One region of the Cohnella algarum genome, then DNA from elsewhere that is predicted to be linked to it. Evidence: riboswitches for the same ligand, from Rfam matches in the RefSeq annotation. Region 1 holds a riboswitch; each other region holds the start of a gene.
What was found. Region 1 has a riboswitch for cyclic di-AMP ahead of JW799_RS09030 (C40 family peptidase). Riboswitches for the same ligand answer to the same signal wherever they lie in the genome.
Positions count from the first base shown of each region.

Region 2: it holds a riboswitch for cyclic di-AMP, as region 1 does, so the genes downstream of both, JW799_RS07835 (ubiquitin-like domain-containing protein) here and JW799_RS09030 (C40 family peptidase) in region 1, are expected to answer to the same signal.
Region 3: it holds a riboswitch for cyclic di-AMP, as region 1 does, so the genes downstream of both, JW799_RS02665 (CAP domain-containing protein) here and JW799_RS09030 (C40 family peptidase) in region 1, are expected to answer to the same signal.

Region 1 is NZ_JAFHKM010000002.1:1,984,049-1,988,381, forward strand. Features, by position in the region: gene JW799_RS09020 (YqaA family protein) at 1-561, shown strand, start outside; gene JW799_RS09025 (DedA family protein) at 583-1,200, shown strand; gene JW799_RS09030 (C40 family peptidase) at 1,266-1,742, opposite strand; cyclic di-AMP (ydaO/yuaA leader) riboswitch at 1,747-1,891, opposite strand; gene JW799_RS09035 (hypothetical protein) at 2,096-2,914, opposite strand; partial or broken gene JW799_RS09040 (M1 family metallopeptidase) at 2,926-4,333, opposite strand, start outside.
Region 2 is NZ_JAFHKM010000002.1:1,738,930-1,743,262, reverse strand. Features, by position in the region: gene yabG (sporulation peptidase YabG) at 1-144, opposite strand, end outside; gene rsmA (16S rRNA (adenine(1518)-N(6)/adenine(1519)-N(6))-dimethyltransferase RsmA) at 239-1,138, opposite strand; gene rnmV (ribonuclease M5) at 1,146-1,703, opposite strand; gene JW799_RS07835 (ubiquitin-like domain-containing protein) at 1,950-2,936, opposite strand; cyclic di-AMP (ydaO/yuaA leader) riboswitch at 3,374-3,596, opposite strand; gene JW799_RS07830 (TatD family hydrolase) at 3,776-4,333, opposite strand, start outside.
Region 3 is NZ_JAFHKM010000002.1:543,144-547,476, forward strand. Features, by position in the region: gene JW799_RS02645 (FAD-dependent oxidoreductase) at 1-22, opposite strand, end outside; gene JW799_RS02650 (H-type small acid-soluble spore protein) at 113-298, opposite strand; gene JW799_RS02655 (hypothetical protein) at 298-465, opposite strand; gene ku (non-homologous end joining protein Ku) at 591-1,463, shown strand; cyclic di-AMP (ydaO/yuaA leader) riboswitch at 1,866-2,007, shown strand; gene JW799_RS02665 (CAP domain-containing protein) at 2,014-2,832, shown strand; gene JW799_RS02670 (hypothetical protein) at 2,958-3,170, opposite strand; gene ligD (non-homologous end-joining DNA ligase) at 3,391-4,278, shown strand.

The DNA.
Region 1 (4,333 bases):
TTTGGCGTCTGGGGATTGGCGATTCACTCGTTCGTCGATGCCATCATTTTTCCGATTCCGGCCTTTTTTCTGCAGGTATCGTTAAGCCTTGTCGACCCTTCGTCGGCGTTATGGTACGCGACCGTGGGCTATATCGCCTGTTTGCTCGGAACGCCGGTAGGGTACGGGATCGGCAAGCTGCTGGGTCATTCGGTGCTCTACAAATTGCTGAAAAAGGAATGGATCGACAAGGCAACCGCCATGTTCCAAAAAAACGGCGAGGCGACCGTGCTTATCGGCGCGTTCACTCCGATTCCGTTCAAAGTGTTTACGATCATGTCGGGGTGTTTGAAGTTTCCTCTATGGAAGCTGATCGGCTATGCCGCCATAGGCCGGGCCGTCAAATTTTACGTCGTCGGGTTTTTGTTTTACTATTATGGCCGGATGGCGGAGAGCATGGTCAAGGACGTATCGCTCTACATTTTCGTGATTTTCGTTCCGATTCTCCTCCTGGGCCTATGGCTGAAGCGAAGACACGACCGAAAGAAGCAGGCGCGAAACGCCGAGCAACAGCAACTGTAAGGTGCGGCAAGGGGCTGGCAAATGGAATTGCTGGAATACATCGAACGATTGTTTTCGCAATACGGCTATTGGGTGCTGCTGATCGGCCTGCCCCTGGACGCGATCGCGCTGCCGATTCCCCCCGGCAATACGACGCTGGCGTTAACCGGATATTTGGCGTCGCAACGTATTTTGGCGTGGCTTCCGGCGCTCGGTTCCGCTTACTCGGGCGCGGTGATCGGCATTACGGCGACTTACTGGCTCGGACGCAAGATCGGGGCTCCGCTTGTCGAAAGATACGGAAAGTGGCTGTTTCTCAAACCCGACCATGTGGCAAAAACGCGCAAAGCATACGACCGGTACGGAAGCAAAGTGCTGTTGTTCAGCTATTTTCTGCCGGGCATCCGCCAATTCATCGGTTATTTCGCCGGCATTATCCAAGTGCCGTACCGTTCTTTCGCACTGTACGCCTACACGGGCTGCGCCTTGTGGGTGAGCGCCTTTTTCCTGATCGGGTACGGATTCGGGGACCAGTGGGAGATCGTTTTCGGGTTAGTCGAACGGTACATGAAATTCGTTTTCGCGGGGCTGTGCGCGGCCGCCGCCGTCGTCTTCGGCTTGAAGTGGCGGCGCAGCCGGCTGGAGCGGGCCGGACGGTGACCCGGTGAGGAGCATGACAAAGGGCCTCCTGCTAGCGACAGGAGACCCTTGGCGATACTAGCGGCTTACGCTTTGTAAGCGGCCACTGCCTCGTACGTTGCGTCGTCCAGGACGCGGCGCGCGCCGAGGTAGCGTTTTGCGTAATAGCTTTCGTCGAGGTCGGTTACCGTAACCCCTTTGGATGTCGAAGCGTGGGCGAATTTGTTGTTTCCGACATATACGCCAACGTGAGATACGCCTTTGCCGTTCGTGTTGAAGAACACGAGGTCTCCCGGGCGCAGCTCGCTTTGCTCGACTTCCGTTCCGGTCTCGAACTGGTCTTTGGACGAACGAGGCAGCTTGATTTCGAACTTCTTGAATACGTAGGACGTGAAGCCCGAGCAGTCGAACCCGCTGGTCGTCGTTCCGCCGTATTGGTAGTCGACACCGATCAGATCGGTGACCTCGTCGTTCAGCTTGGAGCCCGCAGACGCGGTTCCCGCCTGAAAGGCCAGCAAGAACGCGAATGAGAAAGCAAGAAAACCGAGTGACAACTTCCGCAAAACAAGTGACTCCTTCCAATGCCTACGAGGTTAGCTGAAGGGTTCGGTAGAAGGTTCCCTATGATTCCTGCTAGCGAAGCGGAATCAATTCACCCGGCAAATCTGGTTCCCCCGTTTCCCTGTGCAAGGAAATTCGGCAGTTTTCGCACATGAGAATTAATTATTCGCGCAGTGGGAGTCTTTTCCTGCCGATAAAAGATTAGAATTCGTTAATATAAAGTTAAGAAAGCTTTAATAAACGCGAAAAAACCGGAATGAAAACGAAAAAAGCTATTCCAGGCGCTGCGAATCGCGGCGACGGAATAGCTTTTTTGGCGAACGTTTGCAGGGCGAGGGGCGGGGGAGAACGACGGTCAGGCGGCCGAATCGGCCTTCCATAACGCGTATTGGGAGGCCGAGGTCCAGACGGCCATCATGGTTCGGACGAATTGAAACGCTTGGTGAACCGCGACGGAAATGAATCCGGTCCAGAACATCGTCGCGCCCGTGACGGCGACCGAAGCCGCCGCGCCGATCCCCGTCAGCAACAGCGTAACGGCGGCCAGCGGCAGCGCTTTGGCGCACGCGCGGGCAAGCCCTTTGACGATGCCATCCTTAGATACGGCGCCGAACTGCATGAATTGGAACAGCAGATGAACGATAAAAATCCAGCACATCCAGACGGCGGCGTAAGGGAGCATTTTCAACGCCCACGACTCGACGGAAAATTGCGCCAGAAATTGCGATTTGGCGAAGGGGAGGAGCCATAAAGCCGGCAGAAAAGCCAATGCGTTCTCCAGCAGGTACAGCAGAACGACCGGCTTCCACGCGCGGCGCATGCCGGTGAGCATCCGGGTTCCCCGCTCTTCGTCGGCGTGATGGAAGGAATAGTACAGGCCGGCGTTCAGCAGCGGCGTGAGCACCATGCGGAGAAGCAGCATTCCCGCCAGCATAAGGAGAGCTTCGTTCATGAGGTCGGTTTTGGTCAGACGGAATTGGGCCTCGATCAGGAACAACCGGACCGCGTTGCCGTTCGGGTGCCCGTCGGGGTAACGGGCGAGGATCGGCGTGACGACCGAATCGATAAATCGGTACAGAAAGAAGCCCCACAGCAGCCGGTACAAAAACAGGGCGACCAGCACGTATTTATGCCGGGAGGTCAAACTCCATCCCTCGCGGATTATTGAGCGCATCTCGTTTCACCTCACCAGGCCAGGATGCCGAGCAGACCGTCCACCAGCTTGGTCAAGCCGATATTCCAGCGGGTCCGAACGGGTTCGTCCACATCGGTTTTCAAAAAGTTGTTATACCGGTAATTGTCGAGCACGACCGCCATTTCGGGATCGACCGCCACGAATTGCAGCGGCGATTCGTGTTTGACCTGGAACTGCACGTGCTTTTGCGCGCCGTCCCATGTTTTGCGCAGCTTTTCGCCGTTGGCGAATTGGAACCATACCGATACCGGTTCGGGACTGCCGCCGCGCTTCAGCACGACCCTGGATTCGTAAACGTTCTGATCGTTCAGGCGCGATTCGATCGATTCGACGGAGAAGTCGGCCATTTGGCCGTTTTGGACGTACGCATGGAAAAACTCGGTCCATTTCTTTTTCGTCACGCTCTCGACGACTTTCTGGAAGTCGTAAGAGGATGGGTGCCTGAACCGGTACGTCTGGAAATAGGTCCGCATGATTTTGTTCATCGTTTTTTCGCCTACCTGCTGTTCGATGGCTTTGAGCACAAGCTTGCCGCGCATGTACACGTTTTCCGCGTAGCTGTTTGAATCGCCGTACGCCCAGGCGTATTGCTTCAGCGGTTCGGGCCGGGTCAAATAGCTCGCCTCGACGATAGGGTTGGGGACGACATCGTAAATTTCCTCCATCAGCTTATCTTCCGTGTAGGACGTAAAGCCTTCGTCCAGCCAAGCTTCTTCGAATTCGTTCGTGGCGACGATGCCGTACCAGTATTGATGGGCGATTTCGTGCACGACGGTCCGTTCCAGCTCGAACCCGGGGTTGTCGTTTTTGGCCGCCGCTCCCGTGATGAGGGTCGGGTACTCCATGCCGCCCGCGCCGTTGGCGTCGGCCGGCGGGATGACGATGGAAAGGGTGGAATAAGGATAGTCCCCGTACCATTTGCCCAGCAGCGCCAGCGCGGACTTGGCGGCGTGCATATAGCGCTCCTGCAAATCCTTGTGAAGCGGGTCGATGTACAGCTTGATCCGGACGCCCGGCACGCCGATGGACGAAAATGAATCTTCTACGTAATGAAAAGAAGGGGATGCCGCCCAGGCAAAGTCGTGCACGTCGTCGGCGTAAAACTGGTACGTTTTGCGGCCGTCCTTGATGACCGCCTGCTGCGTCTGAAAGCCGGTTGCGGCCACTTTGTACGCTTCGGGCACGTCGATTTTGACGCTGTAAATGCCGAAGTCCGAGTAAAACTCCGAATTTCCGTGATACTGGTGCGTGTTCCAGCCTTCGGATGTCCGTCCCCGCGTTCCGACCGTCTCGTAGGCGGCGGCTTTGGGGAACCATTGCCCGGCCATCACGAAGTCTTCGGCTTTGCCCATGCGGGCGAACACTTGCGGCAGCTGAACGGCGAACGTCATGCGCAGC
Region 2 (4,333 bases), 250 kb from region 1:
CGAGTGCAAATCCTCCACCTGCGAGTCCGCAAGCAAACGATAATCCGTGCCGCGCAAAATCGCCAAGCGGCCGGATAGCGCCGCAATTCGGAAAAGGATGTCACCGCCGTACGATTTGCGGACGACCAAATCCCCCTGCTTCATGGGCAAATCACCTCTTTCGTCTATCCTATGGAGGCGAATGCCACATGGTGCAGGGCAAATACCGATGCGTCGTCGGTTCGGCGTCCCGTTTACTTCACTTCACGATGCCCGCAGCGGCCAGGGCGCCCTCGAGACGGGCGAACTCCGCGAGCGACAGCGTTTCGCCCCTGCGTCCGGGATCGATGCCGGACGCCGTCAGAACGTCCGCGAGCTCGCCCTTGCGCTCCTTGCCGGCGAACGCCGCCAGGTTGTTGTGCAGCGTTTTGCGGCGCTGGGCGAACGCGGCATGGACGATGCGGAAAAACCGCGCCTCGTCCCGCACCTCCACGGCGGGCTCGCCGCGGCGCTTCAGCCGGATGACGGCCGAGTCGACGTTCGGCGCCGGGATGAAGGAGCCCGGCGGCACGGTGCAGACGTACTCCGGCTCGCAGTAGTACTGCACGGCGATGCTGAGCGAGCCGTAATCCTTGCCGCCCGGCGAGGCGGCCATGCGCTCCGCGACCTCCTTCTGCACCATCACGACGATCGCTTCGATCGGCAGCCGGTCCTCCAGCAGCTTCATGATGATCGGCGTCGTAACGTAATACGGCAGGTTCGCGACGACGCTGACGCGCTCGCAGCCGGCGAATCGCTCCTGCCATAACGAGCGCAGATCGGCCTTGAGCACGTCGGCGTGCAGCACGGTGACGTTGTCGTAGACCGACAGCACCTCGCGGAGAATCGGAATGAGCCGGTCGTCGATCTCCACGGCCGCCACCTGCCCCGCCTCCTGCGCGAGGCGCTCCGTCAGCGCGCCGATGCCGGGCCCGATTTCCAGCGCTCCGGCTTCCGGGCCGAGGTTGGCCGCCGCGACGATTTTATCGAGAATGTTTTTGTCGGTCAAAAAGTTTTGCCCCAGGCTTTTCTTGAACGTAAAGCCGTGCCTGCGAATAATGTCTTTCGTCCGGTTCGGGGTTGCGATGTCGGCTCCCCCGCGCGATCCGTTGTTGTTCATCTTCCGCCTACAGTCCTTCCCGCTCCAGCTGCGTTAACGCGTCCAAGAACTCTTCCCGCGAGATGCGGAACATGACGCAGCGCTTGTAAAATTGTTTCCCGTTGGCGTATCCGATGCCGAGCAGCTCCCCCATCCGCTGCCGGCGCCGCGCCGCCGAGGCGTGAACGATCAGTCCGGCGTCCATCAGATCGGACCAGGCGATGTCGGCCTCCCCCGAGGCCTCCGGCGCCGCCTCGCCGCTTCTCGCCTGCGCAAGCGCCCGGCGGATCGCCTCGTCGGACGCATGCTCCACGCCGATGCCGTCCTTGCCTCTCGCCTCCGCGCGCGTCAGAAACGCGTGCTTGCAGTCCGGCACCCGCTGGGCGACGATTTTCCGAATCCGCTCCCCCGGAGCGTCCGGATCGGTAAATACGATCACGCCGCGCCGCTTGTGCGCCAGCTCGATTCTCCGCAGCACGTCTTCGCCGATCGCCGAGCCGCCGGTTTCGATCGTATCGGCCTGCACCGCCCGCCGGATGGCGGCCGTGTCGTCCTTGCCTTCCACCACAATCATTTCCTGAATCATCGCTTGATCCTTCCGCTCCGTTCTTCGGGTTCGCCCAAAGGACGGGCAAAGTCCTACTCGTTATTATAACCTTGCCCATGCAAAAAAGAAGAGGCCCGAAAGCCCCTTCCCTGCAATTGCCGCTATCTATGTCAAATGTGCTCGTTCTTCGGCGTCTACGGTTGGCATCCCCGATTGACGCCGTCCGGCCGTCCGGACCGCGGCGGCGGATCCGGCACGACCGGGAATCGCCCTTGCGCCTCCGCTTTAGTCGGCGGAAGGCTTGACAGGGCCGATGACGTATACGGTGTATCCTTTTTTGGAGCCGAACTTCTTCGCATGGCTCTCGCTGTCGAAATACACGTCGATTTTTTTGCCGTTGATGGCGCTGCCGGTGTCTTCGGCTCGGCGGAAGCCGATGCCATCGATGTAGACCCACCAGCCGAGCGGAATGACGTCGGGATCGACCGCGATCGTGCGGCCCTCCGACACCTTCGTTCCGGATGCGGTAATGCCGTAGCCCTCGTCGCCTACGTCCTTGCCCGTAGATTCCGGGCCCGCCGTATAGGCGGTAAGCTTGACGTTCTTCAGCACCTGCTTCACTTTGACCGACTTTCCGTTAAGCTGAACCGTGCCGTTAGCCGAAGCGTCGTAGGACAACGTCGTGACTTCGGGCTCTTTTTTCTTCGTGCCGACCGCGACGATTTTCTGCACGGACGGCTGCGTGATCGTTTTGGATACCAGCTGGTCGCTGACCAGGCGACCGTCGACATAGACGCGCTCGGTTTTCGTCACGAGCGTGCCTTCCTTGCCGGTTTGGATCACTTTTTTGCTGCCCTCGGGCAGCGTGGGGTCCTGCTTTTCCACGATGGCGAACGTCACCGGATGCGACGTTTCCACGACCTCTTTATCCACTCTCAGCACCTGAATGGTCATGCCTTCGGTAACCGGCGCCGACTTGTCGGGCGTTACCCGGTCGTCCGCCGACAACGAGAGGTTCGAGGCGTGCAGAACTTCCTGAACGGAATCTGCGGTCGTATATTTGATCTCCTTCTTCCCGTCCGCCTGCAGGACGACTTTCGCGGCGCGATCGATCGCGATCGTGCTGCCCTCCTGCAGCTCGGCATCGAGCGGCTGGGATATTTGATCGTGCGGGCCGACGGTGATGTTGTGCTCCGAGAGCAGCGATCGCACATCGGACGATTTCGTTTTGATGACGGTTGTCGTCCCGCCGTCCACGACGGTTACGCTCATGGCGGACGCGCCGTGTAGCAGCAATAAGAACAAGATGGTCATAGCAAAAGAGAGAATTGCGCTGAGCAGGATCAAACGCAAATGCTCATGCTTCCATCGCGCTGCGAAAAGCTTGCCGGTCGGTCGTGGATCATGGGTGTTCCCGACAGGAACGGTTCCCATTTTCTCGTTCCTCCTTCATAGCCCCGCCGTCGACTGCCTAAGCATGACTTCGTCTGACGCGACTATCCTTTTGGTTAACGGCGCTGGGCTTCGCACGGAGCGGCTTTCGCACGAAAGCACCCGGCCGTCGTTCACCAGTAAACGGCACCAACCCGCCGCCCGAAAACATTCGCCTCTTCCTCCCGCAAAAAACGGACAACAAAAAAAGCCGACGGACAGAGGATCTGTTCGTGGCTCCGCTTGCGACGTCGAAAGGGAAATGGGCAGCACGAGGTGACCTCTCTCTCATACGCTTGCGAGGTTAGCTGTCGGGTTCGGGCCAAGAGAGCGGCCCTATCCGCCCGCAATCCGACGGACCGTCCGGCCTGGACGGATGCTTCGGTTGCCAGCAAAATTCACCCCAAGATTACTCGGCCGCGGAAATCGCGGTTCGCGTACGAACCGGTCCTCCGCGTCGGGTCCCCCGCTCTCCGTTCGGAGACTCAGCGCACTGGAAAAGGGATGCCATATTCAAACTCTTGGATTAGATGATAACCTCTCGGCGCCAAAGGTGTAAAGAAGGGTCAAAGCGCGAAATCCTCCATTTTTGAACGAAATAAAGCTGAATTTTTAGGTTTCATCGATCAAAAACCAGTTTTTTCGCATAACTAAATGATTTTTCTTCGATTGTTAGCGTTTTATCTTGGTAGACGAAAACAGGCGAGACCATTTTCGGTCGTTAAATTTGCAATTTCTTCCACGGATTTCCCTTTTATTTCCGCTGCTGCCTCCGCTACGAACCGCACGTAAGCGGACTCGTTTCGCTTCCCTCGGTAGGGGTGCGGAGTCAAATACGGGGCGTCCGTTTCGATCAAAAAACGGTCGTCCGGCACGTTCGCGAGCACCTCTTTGGGAACCCTTGCATTTTTGAACGTAACCGGTCCTCCGAACGAAATATAGAAGTTCATGTCGAGGCATTTTTTGGCCGTTTCCCAGCTTCCGGAAAAGCAGTGCATGATCCCTCCGACCTCGGAGGCGCCTTCCTCGCGAAGCAGCCGGACGACGTCCTCGTGGGCGTCCCGGTTATGGATGACGATCGGCTTGCGCAGGCGTTTGGCCAAACGGATTTGCTCCCGGAAAACGGCGTGCTGAACGTCCTTCGGAGACGTATCCCAATAATAGTCAAGCCCGATTTCGCCGATCGCCACCACCTTCGGATGGGCGCACAAGCGTTCGATCCAGGCCAAATCGTCCTC
Region 3 (4,333 bases), 1.4 Mb from region 1:
TAATGACGATATCGTACGACATAGTGAATTCTCCTTCCGCATGGTAATGAAGATTGAAAGATTGCTCTTCCTTATCATACCATTCGGAAAGACCGCTTTCAAAAGCCCGACGTTACGGCCGGCCCTCTTCCAGCCGTTCCACCGATACCGTCAGCGTATTGAGCGGGTCGGATCCGACCCGCACGGTCGCCATTTCGTTCGCGACGTCGACATTTTCGATCCATACCGATTTTCCGCCCAATTGCACGGCAAACATGTCTTCGGATTCGTAAATTTGCTTCGCCCGCTTGACGTCCATCAGGGTCTGTCCTCCTCCATCGTGTCGGTCGTCGTTTCCTCGATCAGTCCGTTGTGGACCGTCACTTGCCCGCCGCCGAGCCCTTCGTTGATCATTCGGTCGACATCCATGTCGTATTCGTCCTTGCCTTCGTAAATGGAATCGGTTTGCTGCGGATTTTCCGCCATGTCCTTTTCCCCTCCTTGAGCGAAACAATAAAAACTTGCTTTAAGTTCCCCCGAGGGGTTTGATTTGATGCAAACGCGGGGAGGATAACAAAATCAAAAACGTTTCGGATGGGAGTGAAATCGCGATGCATACCGTGTGGAAAGGAGCCATCAGCTTTGGCCTCGTTCACGTCCCGGTGAAAATGTTTACGGCAACCGAAGATAAGGACATTCACCTCAGATATATCCATAAGGAGTGCGGGACTCCCATCTCGTATACGCGCAGCTGCCCCCATTGCGACCGTCCGGCCGAATGGGAAGAAATCGTTCGGGGCTACGAATATGAGAAAGGGCATTTCGTGCTGTTCGAAAACGAGGAGCTGGAGGCCGTAAAGCCGGAAAATACGCGAACGATCAAAATTTTGGATTTTGTCGCCCTGGAAGAAATCGATCCGCTTTATTTTCAAAAAACGTACTATTTGTCGCCCGATCAGGCCGGCGCGGGAGCCTACAGCCTGCTGCTTGAAGCGATGCGGGATTCGGGACGGATCGGCATCGCCAAAGTGGCCATTCGGAGCAAAAGCAGCCTCGCCGCCATCCGGGCGGTGGATAACTGCATTTGCATGGAAACGATGTTCTACCCGGACGAAATCCGGTCGCTCCAGGCCGTTCCGAATTTGCCGCAGCAAGCGAACGTGAACGACCGGGAGCTCGATATGGCGAAAATGCTCATCGAGCAGCTGTCCGCGCCTTTCGAGCCGACCAAATATACGGACGATTATCGGGTGGCGATGCTTGAGGCGATCGAACGCAAAGTCGCGGGCAAAGGCGTGGACGTCGTCACCGCGCCGGCCGCCGAGAGAACCAATGTCATCGATTTGATGTCGGCGCTGCAAGCGAGCCTGGAAGCGGTGAAGTCCGTTCCGGCGGACAAAGGGGCAGCGAAGGATGGGGAAGCTCCGGCGGCCCCGAAGCGGCGGACGGCCCGTGGGCGCAAAACGAAGGAGACGGCTCCGTAAGCGGGCGTATGGCTGACGCTGCTCGCCGAGTTCTCCCGAAAGGTGGATGCCGTTTACTGCCTCGCTCTGACATAATAGCGGCCTCCAGGGGCCGCTATTTGCCCGCAGTTCGGGAAATTCCTCGAATAACGGTCTCTCGCGACCGTTATTTCGGATGACGCATCCGTACCCGGGGTCACGCTCAATCAAATGTCGCTGTGCTCGCTGCCCCGCGATCCGGCGATGCGCCCGAATTTTTCGCCCTCATCGCCTCGCTCGCCCCGCCATCCGGCCAATGTGCCCGAATTTTTCGCCCTCAGCGGCTATCCGGGACGCCATTTTGTACGCGGCGTCTTATTTTTCCTGCGCTTCCATACCATTATTTATAGAATGAAATAGAGTCGGAAGATTGATAGAATGTTAAGCGTTCCAAAGCCAAAGTCTGCAGAGCAGACGCGGGGGAACCAAGTTTTCGGGGTGAAGCCGCTAATCGAAGCTATTGCGGCAGGGGCGCTCTTTGACCCGAACCCGTCAGCTAACCTCGCAGGCAAAACAAAGGGAGGAATGCTTTTTGTTCAAGAAGGGAAGCAAACGTTGGGGTACTCTGGCTCTTTCCGGCGCTCTGGTTACGGCCTTGTCGCTGCCGGCCGGCGCTGCATCCGCAGCATCCAATGCCGACGTGAGCGTGCATACTTTCAAATATACGATCAATAGTTCCGATTTGAACGGTCTGCTTAACGGCATCGATCTGGACAGCTTGCTCGACCAAATCAAGCAAGGCCTGTCGCAAGGCACCGTGACGAAGCCGACGGCTCCGTCCGCGCCGTCCGCCGACAACGGCAATTCCGGCTCGAACGCCGGCTCCGGCAATGCGAGCGGCGGATCGAACGGCAGCGCCGGATCGGGTGCGGGCAATGCCGGCTCCGGCAGCGCGGGCTCGGGCAACGCCGGTTCCGGCAGCAACGGCTCCGGCACGACGAATCCGGGCACCACGAACCCGGGCTCGGGCTCGACCGTCCAAACATCGCAATACGCCGCGGAAGTCGCCAAGCTGGTGAACGCGGAGCGGGCGAAAGCCGGCCTCGGCGCGCTTGCGATGGACAGCAAGCTGTCGGAAGTCGCTCTTGCCAAAGCCAAGGACATGTACAATAAAAACTACTTCAGCCATACTTCGCCGACGTACGGCTCTCCGTTCGACATGATGAAGCAGTTTGGCGTGTCGTTCAACTACGCGGGCGAGAACATCGCGAAGGGCCAAAGAACGCCCGCGGAAGTCATGAACGCCTGGATGAACAGCTCCGGCCATAAAGCGAACATCCTCGGCCAAAACTTCACGAAGATCGGGGTCGCTTACTACAACGGCGTATGGGTCCAAATGTTTATCGGCTAATCGCCGCGACGAAAGCAAAAGGCTGCGCAGCCGCATGAGGCGGGGCGCAGCCTTTTTTTTCATGTCGGCTTAACCGAATCCGTTCGTCCGCTTCGCCATCGGCATCGAAATCCGGCTTTCGATTTTCACCCAATCCACGACAACCCCAAAAAGCCCGCAATTCCGCAAACGAGGGCTCCGATCCGATAAGGCAGGTACGTTCTTCCTTCGGGCTCCTTCGTTCCTCTCAAGCGATGCACCCAGCTCCGGAACCATTCCGGATGCACGGCGATGAACAGAGCCGTTCCCGTCCAGAACACAAGCAGAAGCAATACGGCGGCGGTCAGCGGATTGCTCAAGGCGTTCACCTCATTTTCGAAAACGTTCGGAAGGAAAAACGCGAAGCTCCGTCATCCGGCAAAGCCGCGTCCTTGCTCCCGCTATGTTCGGTTTATGCAGGCAAAACGCCGCTTGTGCATGCCGGCGAAAATGTTCCGGCGGATAAAACGGCCGATTTTGGCGTATATTTTCGGAAAAGGCCGGTTGCCGACAATCCGCCGGACAGACGAGGAGAAAGCGATGCCGCAAAACGTTACGTTAACGATGGGCAAGGACGAACTGAACGTTTCCCACCCCGACAAGCTGCTATGGCCGGAGTCCGGCATTACCAAGCTTGACTATGTTCAAACGCTGGCCCGCCTCTCGCCGTATTTGCTCCCGCACAGCCAGGGACGATATTTGACGACGATCCGGTATCCGGAAGGCATCGCCGGCGAGACGTCCTTTTATCAAAAAAATTGCCCGCGCCCCGCGCCGCCGTTCGTCCGCACGGCCAAAAACGGATCGATCGAGTACATCGTGCTCGATTCGCTGCCGACGCTCGTCTGGCTCGGCAGCTTGTACAGCCTCGAATTCCACGTGTCGTGCGAGCGGATCGGCGAGGAGCTGCCCGACCGTTGGATGCTCGATATCGATCCGTCCGTCGAGGAGGAGCCGCGCCTTATGGAAGCGACGGACGCCGTGCTGGACATGCTGTCCAGGCTCGGACTCGAAGCGGTCGCGAAGACGTCGGGAGCGACGGGCGTGCAGGTCGTCATGCCGATCGAGCCCGGCCCGACGTTCGACGAGCTGCGGGCTTTCGGCAAATTCGTGTCGGAATATTTAACCGCCATGAAGCCGAACATGTTCACGGTCGCCCGCATGAAAAAAGACCGCGGCACGTTGATTTATCTCGATTACTTGCAGCACCATCCCGGGCGCACGCTGCCCGTTCCGTACACGCCCAGAGCGCGTCCGGGCGCGCCCGTATCGACGCCGCTCACCCGCGACGAAGTCCGCCGGGACGTGAAGCCCGGGGACTTCCACCTGGGCAATATCGTGCGGCGGCTGGAGACGGTCGGCGACTTGATCGGCCGCTGCAAGCCCCAGCCGCTCGGGCGCGTGCTTCAGTCGCTTTCCACGTTGTAGCCCGAGCCGCCAGCGATTCGCGCCGCGCGCAGCAAAGGCGACAGCATTCGCGCAA